Linked DNA regions of Arenibacter algicola. The protein of the gene in region 1 interacts with the protein of each later gene in a pairwise test. Links are inferred from orthologs where the notes say so. Each region holds a gene or a part of one and is shown on either strand. Other genes may lie near its edges.

Evidence for each region.
Region 2: the proteins of U735_RS0113720 (region 1) and U735_RS0105195 interact in binary tests that used the Escherichia coli proteins (3 or more experiments, as listed by UniProt). The link is inferred for Arenibacter algicola from one-to-one orthologs.
Region 3: the proteins of U735_RS0113720 (region 1) and U735_RS0121735 interact in binary tests that used the Escherichia coli proteins (3 or more experiments, as listed by UniProt). The link is inferred for Arenibacter algicola from one-to-one orthologs.

Annotation. Positions count from the first base shown.
Region 1 is NZ_JPOO01000003.1:792,600-799,598, reverse strand. Bases 2,036-4,789 are described here. They hold U735_RS0113720 (uracil-DNA glycosylase), read left to right. Parts: upstream 2,036-2,956; coding sequence 2,957-3,622; downstream 3,623-4,789. Other genes in these bases: U735_RS0113705 (substrate-binding domain-containing protein), read right to left, coding at 4,301-4,789; U735_RS0113710 (response regulator), read left to right, coding at 3,848-4,264; U735_RS0113725 (RNA polymerase sigma factor), read right to left, coding at 2,184-2,747; U735_RS0113730 (hypothetical protein), read right to left, coding at 2,036-2,150. Also shown: U735_RS0113745 (RsmB/NOP family class I SAM-dependent RNA methyltransferase), read right to left, coding at 1-20; U735_RS0113740 (beta propeller repeat protein), read left to right, coding at 92-1,123; U735_RS0113735 (hypothetical protein), read right to left, coding at 1,190-1,642; more of U735_RS0113730, read right to left, coding at 1,632-2,035; more of U735_RS0113705, read right to left, coding at 4,790-5,155; U735_RS0113700 (nucleoside phosphorylase), read right to left, coding at 5,286-6,152; U735_RS0113695 (DUF1835 domain-containing protein), read right to left, coding at 6,154-6,999. UniProt on the Escherichia coli protein: Excises uracil residues from the DNA which can arise as a result of misincorporation of dUMP residues by DNA polymerase or due to deamination of cytosine.
Region 2 is NZ_JPOO01000001.1:1,195,180-1,202,122, forward strand. What follows is about bases 2,099-4,796. They hold U735_RS0105195 (nucleoside-diphosphate kinase), read left to right. Parts: upstream 2,099-3,086; coding sequence 3,087-3,506; downstream 3,507-4,796. Other genes in these bases: U735_RS0105185 (adenine phosphoribosyltransferase), read left to right, coding at 2,198-2,710; U735_RS0105190 (hypothetical protein), read right to left, coding at 2,707-2,859; U735_RS0105200 (DUF721 domain-containing protein), read right to left, coding at 3,577-3,873; U735_RS0105205 (lipocalin-like domain-containing protein), read right to left, coding at 3,873-4,292; recF (DNA replication/repair protein RecF), read right to left, coding at 4,294-4,796. Also shown: U735_RS0105165 (hypothetical protein), read right to left, coding at 25-393; U735_RS0105170 (AbiU2 domain-containing protein), read left to right, coding at 500-1,117; U735_RS0105175 (SHOCT domain-containing protein), read left to right, coding at 1,321-1,833; more of recF, read right to left, coding at 4,797-5,373; U735_RS0105215 (tetratricopeptide repeat protein), read left to right, coding at 5,498-6,262; ribH (6,7-dimethyl-8-ribityllumazine synthase), read left to right, coding at 6,264-6,743; U735_RS0105225 (hypothetical protein), read left to right, coding at 6,878-6,943. UniProt on the Escherichia coli protein: Major role in the synthesis of nucleoside triphosphates other than ATP. The ATP gamma phosphate is transferred to the NDP beta phosphate via a ping-pong mechanism, using a phosphorylated active-site intermediate.
Region 3 is NZ_JPOO01000003.1:2,588,394-2,595,512, reverse strand. The notes cover bases 1,630-4,503. They hold U735_RS0121735 (class I SAM-dependent DNA methyltransferase), read left to right. Parts: upstream 1,630-2,273; coding sequence 2,274-3,734; downstream 3,735-4,503. Other genes in these bases: U735_RS0121730 (restriction endonuclease subunit S), read left to right, coding at 3,734-4,503; hsdR (type I restriction-modification system endonuclease), read left to right, coding at 1,630-2,252. In the rest of the region: more of hsdR, read left to right, coding at 1-1,629; more of U735_RS0121730, read left to right, coding at 4,504-5,029; U735_RS0121725 (AAA family ATPase), read left to right, coding at 5,026-6,567; U735_RS25100 (HNH endonuclease family protein), read left to right, coding at 6,554-7,119. UniProt on the Escherichia coli protein: The subtype gamma methyltransferase (M) subunit of a type I restriction enzyme. The M and S subunits together form a methyltransferase (MTase) that methylates A-2 on the top and A-3 on the bottom strand of the sequence 5'-AACN(6)GTGC-3'.

The DNA.
Region 1 (6,999 bases):
AGATTTCTATGTAATCGCATTTTAAAAAATTAAGATTGCAAAGGTATTGTATTAGAACCTATTCCTATTATTTTTGGGGAAAATTATAAGCATGCGCAATTATTTGGTGATTCTCATTCTATGCATTTTTGGCTCCTGTTCCGAAATGGAAGAACAGAGAGTGTTTAGTGATGTAAAAATAGAGACCATTTATACCGATTCATTGAGCTTTAGGGCCATAGAAATTATGGATGGCGGCAATATGGCATTTGCAGCCAACAAGGGAGCTTTTGGTTTAGTGGATCTTAGGACCAATAAAGTGAGGGTCAATACCCAAAAATATGACAGTATTCTTCCTGAATTTAGGGCAGTAGCACAAAATTCTACCGATTTTTTCATGCTTTCCATTGGTAACCCGGCCTTGTTGTACAAAACCGGAGACAAGGGCACTATGGAATTGGTATATAAGGAAGAGGATGAGAAGGTATTTTATGATGCCATGACCTTTTGGAACGACCAGGAGGGTATTGCCGTTGGGGACAGCATGAATGGGTGCCTGTCTATAATCATTACTAGGGATGGCGGTAGTACCTGGAAAAAAATATCATGTTCTTCTTTGCCAAAGTCGGAAACCGGGGAGGGGGCCTTTGCCGCCAGTAATACCAACATAAAGGTTTTGGGTACAATGGCTTGGATAGGAACTACACATGGAAATGTTTATCACACCAAGGACAAGGGGTTTACTTGGGAAGTTATAAAAACGCCCATAACAAGTGCAGAAACTACCCAAGGTATCTTTTCCATTGATTTTTATGATGAAAACCTGGGCGCTGTTATTGGCGGGGATTATGTTGAACCGGAATTAAATAGTGGGAACAAGGCAGTAACCATGGACGGAGGTAAAACCTGGAAATTGATTGCCGATGGCCAATTGCCAAATTATAGAAGCTGCGTTCAATTTGTGCCAAATTCTAACGGCAAGTCACTAGTTGCCGTTGGTTTTGAGGGTATTGCTTATTCTTATGACACTGGTGAAACCTGGAAGCAACTTTCAGATGAGTCTTTTTATACCCTTAGGTTTATGAACGACACTATTGCATATGCCGCAGGAAAGGACAGGATTGCGAAGCTAATTTTTCGCTGATATGTTATGGTATTGAAAAAGACGATGTTTTAATAGACGGCCTTTGACTTGGAGCTTGGAGAATAATTACCTTCCACCCTTTTTCTGTCTATATTGTTTTAGAAGCTGACGTTTAAAATCCTCTTCCGAACGCATCAACAAAATGGTCTTCTTGGCCGAAATTGTCTTGGATATATTTTCGATATAGGATTTTTCCAACTTATATTTTTCTTCCTCCAATTTTTGCATACGGCCAAGAAGTTCACTGGCTTGTGCGTCCGATAGGGCATCCAGATTTTTTATCTCGGAACCTATTTCGAAGCGCTCCTCCCTGAACAAACCTTCCCTTTTGGATTGATGTTCATTGTAAAGAGGCCAAAAACTTTGGGCTTCCTTTGGAGTAAGGTCCAATCTTTCTGTAATGAAAGCTACTTTTAGTGATTTTATTTTATCCCAATCCTGTCTTTCCTGTGAGCTTAAGGATAGCGTAACTGCAAGGAAAAGGATAGGGGCAAGTATTTTTATTTTTCTAATCATCATTGTGCATATTTAATTCTTCAAAATCTTCAATATGGGAGTCCAGATAATCTATGATATTGTCATTATCCAGCTTAATTTCCAGAATATCGTTTAGGTCCAAATCATCGATTGGAAGTATTTCCGCCAAATCATAGGAGGTAAGTTCCAAGTCGTTAAATTCAAAATAATTTTCTATGTCAGAATTGGCCAAGTCCGAATATGATGGCGTTTTATCGCTATTAAATTGAACCACAAGGAACAATAGTACCACCGCGGCAACGGAAGCGGCCGTGTAATAGTGTTTCTTATAAGATTTTAATGGTATTACCTTGGTCTCGGCCGGAATACTTTCCAGTTGTTCCAGAAGCCTTGTGTTAAAAGTTTCAAAATAACCCTCCGGAACTTTGAATCCTTCATTCGGAGGCATAGACGCATCTTCCTTTGCTATCTTTTTCATGATATCGCTGGAAAAGGTATCGAAATACCCATCTGGAACCCCAAAACTGTTATTTTTATTTAATTTATCCATTTCAATAGTTTGACCTTGAACAATATAAAAGGTTTAATTTTCTTTCAAAAAAGCTTCGATCTTTTTTGATGCCAAATGATAGGAGGCTTTTAATCCACCTACGGAGGTCTCTAAAATCTCTGAAATTTCTTCATACTTCATCTCCTGAAAATATTTCATATTAAATATTAATTTTTGCTTTTCAGGAAGTGTTGCTATGGCCATTTGTAATTTTAGTTGAATTTCATCGCCTTCAAAATAGACATCGGCCCTCAAATCTTCAACTGCCTTGGTCATCAACTTCTCGTTATTTATCTTAAATTTTTGTGATTTGGATTTTAAAAATGACAATGCCTCATTGGTGGCTATTCTATACATCCAGGAGTATAATTTACTGTCACCCTTAAAGCTATCGATATTTCTGAAAACCTTTATAAAGGTATTCTGCAATACATCATCGGTGTCATCATGGTTTAATACAATTCGTCTTATATGCCAATACAGACGTTCCTTGTAAGTGCTCACCAACACCTCAAAAGCCTTGGCCTGATGGTCCTTTTGCTTTAATTGTATTACTAAAGTTTCTTCCGCAATCAACATTTTGGACTTAAGTTCCATTATAGGACTATAGAAATTGAAAATGGTTTATTTATGGCTTTATTATTTTTTATGACTAAAAGCAAAGGTAAGCAAGTTTAACTACTGTAATTTTTTATTAGGTTATCACCTTTTAAAGAAAATTATTTTTATTTTTTAACTATTTTTGATTTTATTCCTTGCAGAAAGGTATCAATTCTTTGTTTAACAATTATAAAATGAAATCATAAGTGACTTTTAGTGTGCATGATAGTTGGCACAAGCTTTTGCTTGCCGAGTTAAAAAAACCTTATTTTGAATCTCTTATGGCCTTTGTTAAAGAGGAATATGCCAAACACACATGCTACCCAAAGGAGAATAATATTTTTTCCGCTTTTAATCACTGTCACTTAGAAGAAACCAAAGTAGTTATTATAGGTCAAGATCCTTATCATGGACCTAATCAGGCCAATGGTCTTTGTTTTTCCGTAAACGGGGGCGTGGCGCACCCACCCTCGTTGGTCAATATATTTAAGGAAATTGAATCGGATTTGGGCAAAGCTTATCCTGAGAATGGAAATTTGGAACATTGGGCAGACCAAGGCGTTCTTTTACTGAACGCCACCTTAACAGTACGGGCGCAAGAAGCTGGCAGTCACCAAAATAAGGGATGGGAGTATTTTACGGATACCGTTATCCAAAAATTATCCAATGAAAAGGAAGGGTTGGTATTTTTATTATGGGGAGGTTTTGCCAAGAAGAAGGCCAAGTTGATCAATACGGAAAAACATTACATTTTGACTTCCGGACATCCTTCTCCCTTGAGTGCCAATAGAGGGTATTGGTTTGGGAACAGGCATTTTAGTAAAACCAACAAAATATTATTGGAAAATGGAAGACAAGCAATTAATTGGTAATCTGAATTTTGATGGATTAGGATTTATACAAAACTGTCATATGGCTATAAAGTATAGAAACGGTTCCTTTTTTATTGCAAAATTTCAGTTTTAGAAAGAACATTTATATTACTTTTTTGTCCAAAAGCGAAAATGTAGTATTAACTAAATCTATATTTGTACTTTTTTTGAAATTGTATTGTAAAACTTACACTAGCATTTGTGATATTAAATATTAATAGGTTAATGAATTCTACTAAATTAAAATGGGTATTGTTGGTTGATGACGACGGAACAACCAATATGCTCAATAAACTATTTTTAAAAAAACTTATTCCTGACCTGGATATTGATACTGTTACGGATGGTCATAGGGCGTTGGATTTTATTGAGGCGAACATAAATGATATAGACCAAGGAAGTTTTCTTTTGATTTTGGATATTGAAATGCCGATAATGAACGGATGGCAATTTTTGGAGGCTTTTGATATACTTTTTAGAAAAGAGGAAAAAGAAAAAATTGTAATAGCTGTATTGACCGCCAATGGTACTGAGGAATTAACCTACAGGGCCTTGGCCAATCCACGTGTTAAGGAATGTCTTCAGAAACCTTTGTCGGATATCAATTTTAGAAGTATAATCCAAACCTATTTTTACGAGTAGGCGACCAGAAATCAAAAAAAATCTGTTTGTCCCTTTTTAAGTTCCCTTATACAATATCTCCTTGCTTGGGGTTATCTTTTCAATAAGCTTCAAGTCCTTTAAGGTGTTTTGTACCAATTCCAAATTCTTTTTACTGATATTATTTTGTCCCCATTCCGTTAGGGATAGCCAATGTTCAATATCTTCCAGTTGCTGGTTATAAGTGTTGGCCAAGGTCCGGTCTATACTGGGAATCCGTTTAAAATCGGAGGTATATATATTGATGATGTCCAATATATGTTTCAAGGTTCCGGGATTTTCGGTGATAAACTTATCCGTTGCGGCAATAACGAAGCAAGGCCATGGGGTTGGGCAGTCTGTAATTCTTCTAAATACTCCTTGATCAACCAAGGGTTTTGTAGTAAAACGCTCCCACATAAAATAATCGGCCTTGCCCTCTGTTAAACTGGCCACCGCACCATTTAAATTGTCGATTACCTCAAATTTTAAATCTTGGGTGTTCCAACCTTGGTTTTGTGCGTTTACGTATGCCATTAGATGGCTGCCACTCCCATACCTACTTATAGCTGCGGTTTTGTCTTTTAGATGGGCCAAGGTCTTATAATTACTTTTGGCAGCTACGTGGATGCCCCATAAGAGGGGAGTAGCTATATATTCCTGAACTATTTTCGAGGGATTCCCTTCGCTTATACTTTTTACGATCCCTTCGGTCAAAATAATTGCCAGATCGGTTTCGTTATCTTTTAATAATTGAGCCATTTTACCGGTTCCTTCCGGGATATCTGTCCAATTTAGGTTTATTCCACGGGCTCCGAAGGCGCCTTCTTCTATGGCTAATTGCCAGGGAAAATTAAAGTGTTCGGGAACACCTATGATATTTACATTTTTCAAATCAATTATTTTTATCTGGTTTGTCAATTAATTAGGAGTGCCGGCTATAATGATGTTTTTAATTTTTGGTATATATAGCACATATTAAAGCACTTACATTCAATTAATTGTCTTTTTAACTATTGTAACTTTAGGCTATCTTGTTCAGGGCATATTTTATCAGTTCGTCTATCGCCAAATCCGGTCTTGATGAAAACTGTCCGTTTGGCCTATTTGCCAAAATACAGTTTAAGGAAACGGCCCTGTGACCCAATAACTTTGCCAAGCCATAAATGCCGGAGGTCTCCATTTCCAAATTGGTAATGCGTTTATTTTTGTAGTTAAAACTGGCCAGTTTGGCATTCATGTTGTCATCTTCCAATTTTAATCGTAAACTTCTGCCCTGAGGCCCGTAGAACCCAACATTTGTAGCGGTAAATCCAAGTTGCATATTGTCCGAGACGAACTGGGCTCCCAAGTCTTTGTCATATGCTACCACATAGGGGCTAGACTTTTCTTTCAGCCATTTGGTGTGCTTTAAAAATGCTTCCTGAATTTCTGGGTGTTGAATATGTACACTGTCGTAAAAATGCAAAAGACTGTCCAGGCCAATGGCGTATTCGCTTATCAAAAAGGAATCTACGGGAATATCGGGCTGAATGGCTCCAGAAGTCCCTATTCTAATAATATCCAATCGGGTTTTATCTTTTTTTACGGTCCTGGTTTCAAAATCAATGTTGACCAGGGCATCCAGTTCATTTAGGACAATGTCTATATTGTCCGTGCCGATACCGGTTGAAATTACGGATATACGCTTGTTGTTCAGCCATCCCGTATGGGTCAGGAATTCCCGTTTTCCTTTTTTTAAGTCGATCTTATCAAAAAACTGGGAAACGCGCTTTACCCTATCGGGATCTCCAACGGTAATTACGGTGTCTGCTAGGTCTTGGGGTAATAAATTAAGATGATATACGCTTTGGTCTGCGTTTAGGATTAGCTCTGAAGAACCAATTTTCATTTTACAATTTTAGTATGCGGTTCGTTTCAGAGTTATAGAGGAAATTATATTTTAAGGCACCGCCTAAATAGGCATCATTTTCTTGGATACAGGAGTAGTAGCTGGTTTTTCCTTCCAGGATTTCCATACCTTTTTTTGAAAGTTTAACAGGACTTAAATTGGTAAAAAGAGGTTTTAACTTGGTTATTACACGCTCGTATTGGGTATCGCCAAAACCATAACGCCCTTGGTTTCTCAAGACCGTGTTCAATAATTCCAGTTTGGTCTTTGGTTTGGCACTGCGTGCCAAGCGCAATATATTGTTTTCTACTTCATTGAGACCGTTTCTAATGGTTGGGAAACGCATCAGGTGGGCTTCTATAGCACCGGAAAGGTGGGAGAACTGAAAACTGTCAAAATCCTTAAGGTTTTCCAATCTAATGGGGTTGTCGCTACAGTACAACTGCCAAACATAATCGGCGTATTCTATATCGTCCTGAGTTAAAAGAGTACGATTGGTGTATAATTTTCGTAATTGCTCATCGGTTAATTCTCCTAGTCCTAATATATCCAAGGAATCTTCTTCTCCTTCACTGGATACCAAAGATATTTCGGCATAAGGCCTATGGGTCTTTAACCAGCTAATTACCGCCAACATATTTATTTGATCAAAAAGATCGAAATCGAACCAAAGTACAATACGGTCTTCCTGTTTGTGGTTACAGAGGGTGCGGTATTCTTTTAAAGTCTTATCAATAAACCACGTTTTGGAAATCTTATAGTTCTTATTTAAAAACTCGAACCTGGTTTTCCAAAATGATTCGCTGCCAACATTGGTTTCGGTCTTACCTTCACATAACATTTCACG
Region 2 (6,943 bases), on another replicon or contig:
AATTAGCTACTATTAGATTTTTTTTCATGCCGTCCATCTGATACCGTAGCTATTGCAAAGATCCTTGAATTCATTAACTGTGCCTTCCCCTGCATTTCGGCAGCTTAGCAGTTTGAGTATGGACAACCCTTCCAAATCAACTAACCTTACCCCGTGACCTGGGGAACTTTTAATGCCCAGGGCTTCCCTGTTGTTATAGATGACGTTATGTAGCCTCACGGAACATTGTCCGCTGGACATCACTTCATAGAGAGTGGAATTTTTTTGTAGGGGATTTATCAGTTTAGCTTCTCCTACTTCATTTTCGACCCTGGCAAGTTCGGCCTTTAACTGGTTCCTGTATTCCTTGACGGTCTTAAGGGCGGCTTTATATTGTTCAGGAGTTATTTTCATAATAGTGAATGTTATATCCTGGTTCAAAGTTACTTAATACTGAAATATTGGTGTGATATATTAGCAAGTTACTATATTAGTACGTTAGCAGCAATTACCAAAAAAAATGGGCAAAAAGGAAGAGATTAAAGACATTATTTGGGAGATTTGGAAAATTTCAATTAACGCAAAAAGATTTTTAAAATACTCCTTTTACCTTCATAAACCTGATACGAAAGAAGAATTTGAGTATCTAAGAATGTCGCGTGACTTTCAATTTATAGCTCATGCCCTATGGAGAAATGCCGTTATCGAACTTTCAAAGCTGTTTAATGATTCGAAAAACCGTGATAAGTTTAACATTTTCCACTTTATTAAAAAGCTAGATAAAAATGGATATTTCAGAAGTTTTGAAATTTCCCAAACTAAAATAGATAGTTGGTACAAGCAAATTGAAGAAAGCAGAGAAACAATTGATTTAATCACTGGACTTAGAGATAAAGTTTATGCGCATACGGATGGATTAATAGATAAAAATGGATTAGACACACCGACATTTGAACAGACCGAAAAGCTAATTGATATAGTAGAAAGTGTGATTAAAGAAATTTACTCAAGTATTTTTGATGCACACGCAATGATGGATAGCCCCAGTTTAGAACTAAGTCCTTCGAAAATTATTAAAATTTTAGCAGCTGAGAAAAAAGCAAGAATATCAGCTATAGAAGACTTGTTAAAAAAATAAAAGCCACTAACCATGGTAACCATTGCACAACCCTATAATTCATAAAATATCGATGCTATAAGCGGCCTTTTGGAGTTTTTTTGTTTCTGTTGCCACTTTGGATATGTATAGTAATGTTCCCAAGTGATTATAATTCTATTTCGGGGTTGTGAAAGCAGGAATAAATATGTTTAAGTAAAAATTATTGTTGTAGAGATATAAATATGAAAAAATTAGTTATTCTGATATGCCTTATTTCTTTTTCTTTAAATGCCCAAAAAAAGGATAAACTAACTTCCTACACTGCATCAAATGGTATTAACTATAAGGTGGGGGATATACTATGGTTGGGAAAAGGTTCGGGAGTTGATGGTAAATTTGAATATGTTAAAATTGGTGGATGGGCAAGGAAATTAAGCTCCACCCCAATGAAATTATCTTATAAAAATGAAAATAGGCCGTTTACTATTAAGAAAATGTTTAAGTATCGTTCGGATAAATGGAGGTCTGTCCATTTAACACTTGGATCTGATAGCTCGACTAATTATACTATGGACTTGGATAACGCTATTAGGAGCGGAGAGGTTAAGCAGTCAATTGAAAAACGTGATACCAATCAAAACGTTAGTTATGATAAATATGATAAAATAGCAAAACTTAAAAAGCTATTTGATGATGGTGCCTTGACTCAAGATGAGTACGAAAGGGAGAAAGCAAAATTACTGGGTTCCGAATAAATAATAGGGAATCTTCATATTTGCTATTTATTGCAATTTTACTTTAATAACAAATTGGTTTTCTATTTAGTGGAGAAAATTACTTAGTACTCAAAAAAACTATCGATTGATAATTTTTACAGAAAATCATAAGATTTTGGGCAAATATTGGGCAAATAAAAAAGGGGCCACAACTTAAAACGCTGTTAACCCCTTATTTTATTAGTGACCTCGACTGGATTCAAACCAGTAACCTTCTGAGCCGTAATCAGATGCGCTATTCAGTTGCGCCACGAGGCCGTTGTAAAAATTCATTTTTCCCGTTTAACGGGCTGCAAATATATTTCTTTTTAAATTTACGACAAAATTACAGCAACCAAAATAAATGGATTTTAAGAAATATGTTCGGGATATCCCGGATTTTCCTGAAAAAGGAATCTCTTTTAAAGATATTACTCCCTTATTACAGGACGCTAACGCCTTGGCGAGCGCAGCCGAAGCCTTGTTTGAGCTTATCAAAAATAAAAAAGTGGATAAAGTGGTAGGTATGGAGAGTCGCGGATTTTTCTTTGCGCCCCTATTGGCTACCCGTCTCAATTCCGGCTTTGTTCCGGTGAGAAAGCGTGGAAAATTACCGCATCAAATAATTAGTGAACCCTATGCCCTGGAATATGGTACGGATGTACTGGAAATTCATGTGGATAGCATTTTAAAAGGGGAGAAGGTGCTTATTCATGATGATGTCCTGGCTACCGGAGGGACAGCAAAAGCCGTTTGTAAACTTATAGAAAAGTTGGGTGGAGAAGTTGTTCAATGTAACTTTTTATTGGAGCTAGAGTTTTTAAAGGGTCGGGACAAGTTATCCGGTTACCCGGTTGAGGCCCTTATACGGTATTAATCCAAGGCATTTGTGGTTACCAGGTAACGCCAACCTATAATTGCCATTTGCATTTTTGTGGCTTTGGATAGGTCCAATTGCTTTTTTGAATAGGACGGGAATACCAACTTGTTCAATTTAGCCAAAAGTTTAAAGAAAGCTTTTTTCATCCGATACAATTATTTTTTGGGTTAACTCCAAAAGTTAATGGCCTATGTTTATAGTGTTACAAATATAGGGACTATGTGGTACAAAAGGGATATGGTTTTGCATTGCGGGTTAAAAAGCACTTTGAAATGGTGGGCTTTGTCGATAAAGTGTGTTATGGACCATAAGATATTCCCCAAATATTGTGAGTTTTAGAATAAAACGTATTTTTGCGCAAAATTTTAGAGTAATGAGCACAAACAGAACTTTTACCATGATTAAGCCCGATGCCGTTGAGAATGGACATATCGGTGGAATCTTGGACAAAATAACTTCGGCCGGATTCAAGATCGTGGCAATGAAATATACGCAGTTGAGCAGAAGGGATGCGCAGGCGTTTTATGCAATACATAAGGAACGTCCGTTTTTTGGGGAATTGGTAGATTTCATGACCAGGGGGCCTATTGTATCTGCTATCCTGGAAAAGGATAATGCAGTTGAAGATTTTCGCGCCTTGATCGGGGCAACAAATCCTGCAGATGCAGCAGAGGGGACTATAAGAAAATTGTTCGCTACCTCAATAGCTGAAAATGCAGTACATGGTTCTGATAGTGACGAAAATGCTGCCATAGAAGGTGCATTTCATTTTGCTGGCAGGGAAATTTTTTAAGAATATTTTGCATATAGAATTAAAAACCACGCCCTTGGGCGTGGTTTTTTAGTTAGACAGGAACGGTAGCTCATCTAAGAACAATTTTTGTGATTAGATCCTTACCCAATTCCTCGTTCAATAATTTAATGATCTTTGATTTGCCCAAGCTTAACTCCTCCCTGAGGACCGAAGAGGAAAGCGATACAAATAACGTATCGTTCCTCAATTCAATGGCTGTGGTGTAGTTATTTACCCCGTTTCCCATTAGGTTTTTCCAGGCTTCCCTGGCATTAACACGGTCCATTCCCTTTTGTAATTTGTTTTCGGCAATAAATTCCTGTAAGGCTTCACCAAGGCGAAGGTTGTCATTTTTTCTTTTGGCCATTATTGTTCAAGATTAATGGGTTCAAATCTCCTGTAGTGGTATTTTATATTTTCTTCACTTATTACTATAAATTTATTTTCAGAGAGACTTATAATTTTTTCGTGCCATTCGCTCAGGTCTGTTTTGTAATTTAAGTTAAAAACGCCTTCGTTTTCGTATATGGTAAACAATTCTGCATCATTGGAAGTAACATAGGAGCCATTAAAATTTGGCTGTACCTTTTTTCTAAATCCTTCGTGCTCTTTCACTTCAATATAATCTATACTGGTATTCACTGTATATTCCTTCTTGGAACCATCTGGAAAAGTAACTTTTTCTATCTCCCAGTAGCCGTTCAAATGGGGTAAATCCAATTTGTTCACCTTGTTTCGGCAGCCAACCAGACCAATTAGGATAACTATAATATAAACATTTCGCATACTACAACTTAAATATCTTATAGGATTGGTGAATTTTTTTTACAACTTCCTCGGTTCTGTCGGCATGGGTATCACTGAGAAATATTTGTCCAAAATTTTCTTCATTCACCAAATTAATGATTTGGGCCACCCTGTTTTCGTCCAATTTGTCAAAAATATCATCTAAAAGTAACAAGGGCGTAGTTCCGGCCTGTTTTTTTATAAAATAAAATTGTGCCAGTTTTAGGGCGATCAAGAATGATTTCTGCTGCCCTTGGCTGCCAAATTTTTTAATGGGGTGACCGTCTATCTCAAAGTTCAGGTCGTCTTTATGTGTGCCAACACTTGTGTATTGGAGGGCTTTATCTTTTTCTAGATTCCTCTCCAATAAAGTTAAGAGTTCATTGTCCAATAATTTGCTATCATATGTTAAATTTACAGGTTCTTTTCCGCCCGAAATGGCCAGATACTGTTCCTTGAATATTGGTATGAACTCTTCCAGGAATTTGGCCCTTTTATGGAATATTGTACTTCCATAGTCCTGTAGCTGTTCATTATAGATGGCCAAGGTAGTTTTGTCAAAAGTCTGGTTAACGGCGAAATACTTTAGAAGGGAATTTCTCTGACTTAGGGTTTTATTGTATTTGATAAGATTTTGCAGGTATTCCTTGTCGGACTGGCTAATTACCCCATCCATAAATTTTCTTCTGGTTTCACTGCCTTCAATAATAAGATCACGGTCTGCTGGCGATATAATGACCAAGGGTAGAAAGCCTATATGGTCAGAGAATTTATCATAGGCCTTTCCATTGCGCTTGATGATTTTCTTCATTCCCTTTTTTAGGCTGCAGAGAATCCTTTCCTCCCTATCATTTTTTTGAAACTCCCCATCGATCACGAAAAAATCCTCTTCGTGCTTTATATTTTGGGTGGCGACTGGATTAAAGTAACTTTTTCCAAAGGAAAGATGGTAAATGGCATCCAAAACATTGGTTTTGCCTACCCCGTTATCGCCTACAAAACAATTTATTTTGGAATCGAATTCGAAATTTTCGGACGCAAAGTTTTTATAATTAATAAGTGATAATTTCTTTAGAAACATTCTGGCTTGTAAAATATTTATTTTTAATCCTCCCGGAAACTATAAAATATCCAAAAATAACGAATAAATACCCGTTCGGTTTTGGATAAAAACTTTATTTTTGCGCGATTAATAAAATTCAAAAATGGCAACATACAAGAAAAGAGGTTTTAAACCTAAAAATAAAGAGGAGGAGATTTTGTTGGATGAGCAGGAAAGTACAACTGCAGAAGTATTTAGTTCTCTGGATGAAGGTGCTTCCAGATCGGAGGAATGGGTTTCCAGAAATCAAAATTATATTCTTGGTGTCATTGGGGTGATAGCTGTGGCCGTTTTGGGCTATTTGGCATATTTCCAGTTTGTGGAGAAGCCAAAGGAAGCAAGTGCTGCCAATGAAATGTTATATCCCCAACAATATTTTGACCAAGCTTTATCGGCTACAGCTGAAAAGGATTCCCTTTTTACCCTGGCCTTGAACGGGGCAGAAGGTAAGTATGGGTTTTTGGATATTATAGAAGAGTATAACGGTACTCCTGCAGCTAATTTGGCTAAATATTCTGCCGGGATGGCATTTTTGAATATGCAGAAGTACGATGAGGCCATCAATTATTTGGAAGGATTTTCTTCTGATGATATGATCTTGGGAGCCTTGGCCAAAGGGGGATTGGGCGATGCTTTCTTGCAATTGAACCAACCAAGTGATGCCTTGGGGTACTATGAGCAAGCTGTTGCCCATAGTGACAATGATTTTACTACGCCTAAATTCTTATATAAGGCTGGCGTTACTGCATTGGATTTAAAGGAAAATGATAAGGCCCTTAAATATTTCCAAAGAATAAAGGATGAATATCCAAGCTCGGAAGAGGCTAGGACAATAGATGCCTTTATAGGTAAGGCAAAAAACAACTAATATGGCTACGGCTAATAAAAATTTATCGGCTTACGATAAAGCAACAATCCCAAATGCGAAGGATCTTCGGTTTGGGATTGTTGTTTCAGAGTGGAACGAGGTAATAACCGAAGGACTTTACGAGGGGGCTATGGAGGCGCTATTAGACTGTGGCGCCAATACGGAAAATATTATTCGATGGAACGTGCCAGGTAGTTTTGAGCTTCCATTCGGGGCCAAGAAGTTGATCGAAACCAAGCCGGTAGACGCGGTAATTGCTATTGGAAGCGTAATTCAGGGAGAGACCAAACATTTCGATTTTGTTTGTAGTGCCACGGCCCAAGGGATAATGGATTTGAACGTTAGTACCAAAGTGCCAGTTATTTTTTGTGTACTTACGGATAACAATATGCAGCAGGCTATAGATCGTAGTGGGGGCAAACATGGCAATAAAGGCTCCGAGGCGGCTATAGCGGCCATAAAGATGGCAAGCCTTGGCTAGTTTCTGAAATTTTCTTTATTCAGCCTGTTGTTTTAGATGAAAAATAGGCGTCTTTCCAATAATTGTTAACATTTTTTGGCAAGGGATTTAAGGCATGTTTTTTGTTTTTGAGTAACTTTGAAACAATAAGGATTATGGGAAAGTTTTCGAAATTACGTAAAAACAAAAAGTTCAATTATACACCTCGCTACTACGATGAT
Region 3 (7,119 bases), 1.8 Mb from region 1 along the record:
GCAACGAACGCAGTCACGCCAAACCGCTTCGGGGTTGGTTCTCACCCAAAGGATTGGTTGACCTATACGAGCGTGATATTGAAGCAGAAAATAAAAAGCTTGAACTTAGTGATTATGATTATTTACAAGATACCAATGGTTTAGGACTTAGGGATTATCAGATAGAAGCCATTAAAAATGTAGAAAAAAATATTACCACCAATTTCGAGGAGCATCGTTCCTTGTTAGTAATGGCAACAGGAACAGGGAAGACCAGAACAGTGATTGGACTTTCGTACCGACTTATAAAATCGAATAGATTCAAGCGCATCCTGTTCCTTACGGATAGAAAGCTATTAGCTCAACAGGCATTTGGAAGTTACCAGGACAATAAAGTTGAGGGCATCAATACCTTTTCTGAGGTCTATAAAATGGAATATACAAAAACCCTTATACCGGACTCAGAGACCCGTTTACATTTTGCAACCGTTCAAAGTATGGTTAAGAGATTATTCTATGGAGAAAATGATGGTCTTTCAATTGATACCTATGATTGCATAATCATAGATGAAGCTCACAGAGGATATAATCTGGACAAAGAGTTGGATGAGGAAGACCTAGAATTTAAAAATCAAGATGATTACGTAAGTCAATATAAAAAGGTCATCGAATATTTTAACGCTTACATTATCGGTCTTACGGCTACACCTGCTTTGCATACCACAGAGATTTTCGGGAAACCTGTTTTCTCTTATTCTTATCGCCAAGCAGTTATTGATGGTTTTCTATCAGATCATGAGCCACCATACCGTATCAAAACACGCTTAAGCGAAGAAGGTATCCTTTGGAAAAAAGGGGAGCGACCCAAGGTATTTAATCCAGAAACCAACAAAATTGAGGAACTGGCTGAATTAGAGGACGATCTTTTGGTAGAAATAGAACAATTCAATAAACTTGTTATTACCCCAGAATATAACCGAAAGGTGTTACAGGAATTAGTGAAACACCTTGATCCTGATAGCGAGGAAAAAACTTTGATTTTTGCCGTTCGTGATTCCCATGCCGATATGATCGTGGATATGCTTTATGAAGAATTTGAAAACATCGGTTTGGAAGTCCCTCAAAAGGCCATTCAAAAAATTACGGGTGCAGCTTATGATCCAGAACAATTGACCAAGGAATATAAAAATGAGAAGTTTCCTAATATTGCGGTAACTGTAGATCTATTGACCACTGGTATAGATGTTCCCAAAATCTGTAATCTGGTGTTTTTACGCCGTGTAGGAAGCCGTATTTTATATGAACAAATGATTGGCCGCGCAACCCGTTTGTGTCCCGAAATTAATAAAGAAGACTTTAAGATATTCGATGCTGTCAGGGTACACGAAGCCCTTCAGGACTACACCCAAATGAAACCCGTCTCTAACCCCAATACCTCTTTTACCCAGTTGGTAAACGAACTGGACGATATCAGTTCAGACGAACGGATAAAAACACAAGGGGAGCAACTGATTGCGAAATTGCAACGTAAACGAAAAAAAATTGAGGAGGATAGTCTAGAGGAATTTATCTATATGGCAGGTGGTAAGGAGCCTAAAGAAGTGATACAAGCCATTAAAAATGCCAGTGCCCAAGAAGTAAAGGCAATTATCAAAGAATTTAAAGGGCTTTGGAATTATTTGGACAAGAAAGTGTATCGTCCAAAACATCAGCTTATCTCAGACCATGCCGATGAATATCTGGGAACGGATAGGGACTATGGCAATGCCAAAAAACCAGAAGATTATATTGAGAATTTCAAAAAGTTCCTAAAGGAAAATCAAAACAAGATAGCCGCCCTGAAGGTGATCGTTTCCAGCCCCAGTACTTTGGACAGGCAATCATTAAAGGAACTACGGTTATTATTGGACCAAGAAGGTTATAATGCAAAAACGCTTAATGCCGCGTGGCGAGATGTAAAGAATCAGGACATAGCGGCAGATATTATTGCTTACATTCGCACACTTTCCTTGGATATTGATCTAGTGGGGCATGAAGAACGGGTAAACCGTGCTTTTGAGAAGGTGAATAACATGAAACCATGGAACAGAATTCAACAAAAATGGTTGGATCGATTTCAAAAACAACTTTTGGCCGAAACCATACTGACCAAGGAAGATTTGGACAAGGAACCTTTTAAAAGTGAAGGTGGCTACAACAGAATAAACAAACAATTTGAGCAACAATTGGATGACTTATTAAAGACCATCAATGATAATTTATATGTTGCCTAACTTAATACAAGAAGATTATAAATGAGTGCAGACGAAATAGCAAATAAACTTTGGAACCTTTGCAATGTATTGCGGGATGATGGTGTTACCTATCACCAGTATTTGAACGAATTAACCTATATCCTATTCCTTAAGTTAAGCGAAGTTAAGGACTTTGAGCAGCATATTCCGGAACATTATAGATGGCGTTCTTTTGTGGAAGAGACCGATAATAACGAGGCTTTTCAAAGGTATCGCAGCTTTTTGGCGGAAGTGAGTAATGAAACCACCAGTGCTGGCATTAAAGAAATCTATGCCAACGCTTCTACCAGTCTTCGCAAACCCGTAAATTTTAACACCCTTGTACAGGCCATTGATGATTTGGACTGGTATGAGGAGACAGACCGTGATGTTATGGGCGACATATACGAAAGCCTATTGGAGAAAAATGCTGGTGAAAAGAAAAGTGGTGCCGGACAATACTTTACGCCACGACCATTGATCAATGTTATGGTAGAACTCATGTCTCCAAAATTGGGAGAACGATGGAACGACCCTGCAGCAGGTACTTTTGGTTTTATGATATCTGCCGATGAATACCTTCGGACCAAGTATGACAACTATTTCAATTTAAGTGAAAAGGACCGAAAGTTTCAGGTAGAAAAGGCCTTTAGTGGGGTAGAGTTGGTAGGCGATGCCCACCGTTTGGCCTTGATGAATGCCCGTTTACACGGCATGGAAAGTGAAATTATTTTAGGTGATACGCTTACTGAAATGGGCAAAGACCTTAATAATTTTGATGGTGTATTGGCCAACCCACCCTTTGGTACCAAAAAAGGGGGTGAACGCCCTACTCGGGACGACTTTACCTACCCTACGAGTAACAAACAGCTCAACTTTTTGCAGCATATCTATAGAAGTTTAAAGAAAGACGGTAAGGCAAGAGCTGCCGTTGTGCTACCTGATAATGTATTGTTTGAGGATGGCGACGGACAAAAAATACGTCGTGATTTAATGGACAAATGTAACCTACATACCATTCTAAGGCTACCCACAGGGATATTTTATGCTGCAGGGGTAAAGACCAATGTACTATTTTTTACCAGGGGCACTACTGAAACAGAAAATACCAAGGGGGTATGGTTTTATGATATGCGTACCAATGTGCCCAGTTATGGCAAACGTACCCCGTTTACCCGAACGGCTTTTAATGAGTTTATAGAGGCTTATACAGGAGGGGTAAAACCCGAAAAGTTATCGAATGAATTTGACGGTACCGTTGACGAGACTTCTAGAAAAAGGATTACCAACGAGCGCTGGCAATATATTGACCTCGAAACCATAGCCAAAAAGAACGATTCCTTGGATTTAGGGCTAATAGCGGATGATAGTGTTAGCAATGGAGAACATTTGGGGGAACCAGTACAGATTGCCAAAGAGGCCTTAACGGAGTTAGAAACCATTACCCGGCAGTTGCAGGCGATGATAAAGGAATTGGGATAATGGCTAGTAGAGGAGATATTGATTTTCAAAAAGTACAACCAATACTACACAAGAAATGGGATACAATTCCTTTTGAAGTTTCATTAGAAAAAACACCAAAATATATTAAGCATAAAACCAAAGGTCTAGCATTGTCAGGAACATTTCCTGTGGTAGACCAAGGAGAAGATTTAATTTCTGGTTATATTGAGGATGCTGAAAAAATATATCAAGGAAAATTACCCATCGTAATATTCGGTGACCACACAAGGATAATAAAATATGTAGACTTCCAGTTCGCAGTTGGAGCTGATGGAACTAAGATTTTGAAACCAAATGAAAATTTCAACTCAAAATTTTTTTTTCATTACCTCAAAGCTTTATCTATACCAGACTTGGGATACAGCCGACATTATAAAATCCTAAAGGAAGTTAAAATTCCTCTCCCACCACGCCCTGAGCAAGACCGTATCGTTGCCAAAGTCGATACATTAATGGCTCAGGTGGCGACCATGCAAAAAAGCTTGGAGCACATACCACAACTTTTAAAAGATTTTAGGCAGCAGGTGTTGACACAAGCAGTTACCGGTAAGTTGACGGAGGAATGGCGTGAGGGGAAACAATTAAATGACTGGAAAGTAGAATTTGCAAAAGATTGTTGTGAAAAGGTACAAAGTGGGGGAACTCCAAGAGGAAGTAATTTTGCTGAATCTGGAATTCCATTTTTTAAAGTTTATAATATTGTAAATCAACAAATTTCATTTGATTATAAGCCTCAATTTATTTCTGAAGAAATTCAAAATTCACAATGTAAAAAGTCAATTTGTTTTCCAAATGATGTATTGATGAATATTGTAGGTCCACCATTAAATAAAGTTGCAATTGTACCTGAAGAATTTCCTGAATGTAATATTAACCAAGCTATCACCTTATTTAGAGTCAAAGAGTGTTTGAATAATAAATTTTTGTACTATTTCCTCTGTGAAGGTTCATCAGTAAATAAATTGGTTAATGAAACAAGAGGGGTTGTAGGGCAAGTAAATATTTCATTAACTCAATGTAGATCATTTGAAATACCAATTCCACCCATAGAAGAGCAAGAGGAAATCGTCCGTCGCGTAGAAAGTTTATTTACCAAAGCAGATGCCATTGAACAACAATACCAATCCTTAAAAACTAAAATAGATACATTGCCACAAGCTATACTGCATAAAGCCTTTAAAGGGGAGTTGGTAGCGCAGTTGGATAGTGATGGAGATGCAGTTAATCTTTTAAAAGAGATAGAAGAATTAAAGAAAAACAAAGGGAGAAAGTGAAAATAAAAAGTCTTTGGGTATCTGAATATAAAAATTTAAAGAATCAAACCTTTACGTTTAATAAAGGGCTAACATCTTTAATAATAGGACAAAATGGTTTGGGAAAATCTAACCTATTGGAGATTATTGTTTTAATATTAAAGGAATTAGACCTAGCTGCAAATGAGGACTATTTTTTTTCTGCCAAAACCAATATCTACTTTCTATTTAAAATTCAATATGAGTGTCGTGATTCTATACTTACAATAGAAAAAAACAGTAGTTCTCTTTTAATTGAAAGGCATGACTTAAATATAAATCGCGACATTAAACTGACCTTTAATCAATTAAAAGTAAATAAGCATCTATATCTACCTGACTTTGTTATTGGATATTACTCCGGAGAAAACAAAAGAATTAAAGGTTTATTCGGAAAACACGCAGAGAAAAGAATTAACAATATCAAAAATAATAAGAACTCCAAATTCCCAACATTGGGTAAGTTTTTCTTTACTGACCAGAACCTTGGAGAATTATTATTCTTTACACTTTGGGTGTTTCAAAACGATAAGGAATATGCTGAAAAAATAAAGGAGCTATTCCAAAAATATGTTGGAGTTGAAGCCAATACTAAAGTAAATATTACATTTAAAAATCCGGAGTTTTCTAAAAATTATCCAGATAAAAATGCAGACTTACTTGTTGAAAATATACAAAATGATGTTGAAAATCCATTTTGGGGAATTCAGGGTAAACTCGATAAGTTTCTAAGACTCTTATATGATAACAACTCTTCTACCAGTTTACCAACGGCCTATGTTGACGATAAAAATAATGAAGAAATTCTGCTATTGGATAAAATAAACTTTGACAGTTTAAAAGATGACCTGGCTAAAGATTTTCCAACTCCAGCTGATTTATTTGATGTATTACATGCCGCTGATACCATTGGAATAATTAAGGAAATTGACTCAGTTATCAGTAAAAATGGAGCTCGCATTAATCATAATTTTAAAGAATTAAGCGAAGGTGAGCAACAAATCCTAACTATTTTAGGTCTGTTATTGCTTACCGGAAAATCTGATAGTCTCTATATTTTTGATGAACCTGACACTCATCTAAACCCTATTTGGCAACGTCAATTTATAAATCTTTTAAAGGAGTTTAATCTTGATGACGCTAATAGTCAAATTTTGGTTGCAACCCATAGTCCATTGATTGTACAAAACACCAAAAATGCAAATTTACTCCTACTTAGAAAAGAAGGTGATAATGTGGTTATTGATGATGGAAATCACATTGTAGAGAATTGGAGAATTGACCAGGTTCTAGTAAGTGAATACTTTGATCTGCCGACTGCACGTCCTTCCAATCTTGATATATACATGGAAACACGTGAGGAAATACTGAAAAAGGAAGAAATCACTGAAAGTGATGAATTAAAATTAAAAGAATTTCAAAATGATTTTGGGGTGTTTCCAACAGGTGAAACAGTAAATGACATAAAAGCGATGTTACTTATTAGAAAAATAACAGAAAAAATAGATGATAAAACTTAAAAAAAACCGAGCTATTCCATCCGTTTTAGACCAACAAGGAAATTGTAAATTAAGCAATGGGACATATAATATGTGCAATAATTATGATATGACCCCAAATGATTTTGACCAGGGTACTGAAACATTTACTTTTGAAAATAATATTTATGCAAGCGCGAATATCAAAGAACAATTAAGAATTGATCAAAATGGGAAATGTGCATTTTGTGAACAAAATATTATTAGTATATCCTATGGTGATGTTGAACACTTTCGGCCTAAAGGTGGTTATCGTCAAAATGAAACCGATGACTTCAATAGGCCTGGTTATTACTGGCTAGCTTACGATTGGAGTAATTTATTGCTTGTTTGTCAAATTTGCAATCAAAGACATAAAAAAAATTATTTTCCTGTTAGAAATCCTGAAAGAAGAGCTTTAAATCATCATTATGATATTAGATTGGAGAAACCATTTTTTATCAATCCGTACTTTGAAAATCCTCGACAATTAATTGGATTTAGAAAAGAAGTCGCTTACGGAAAGGATAGAAGGCATAGAGGAAAAAAAACTAT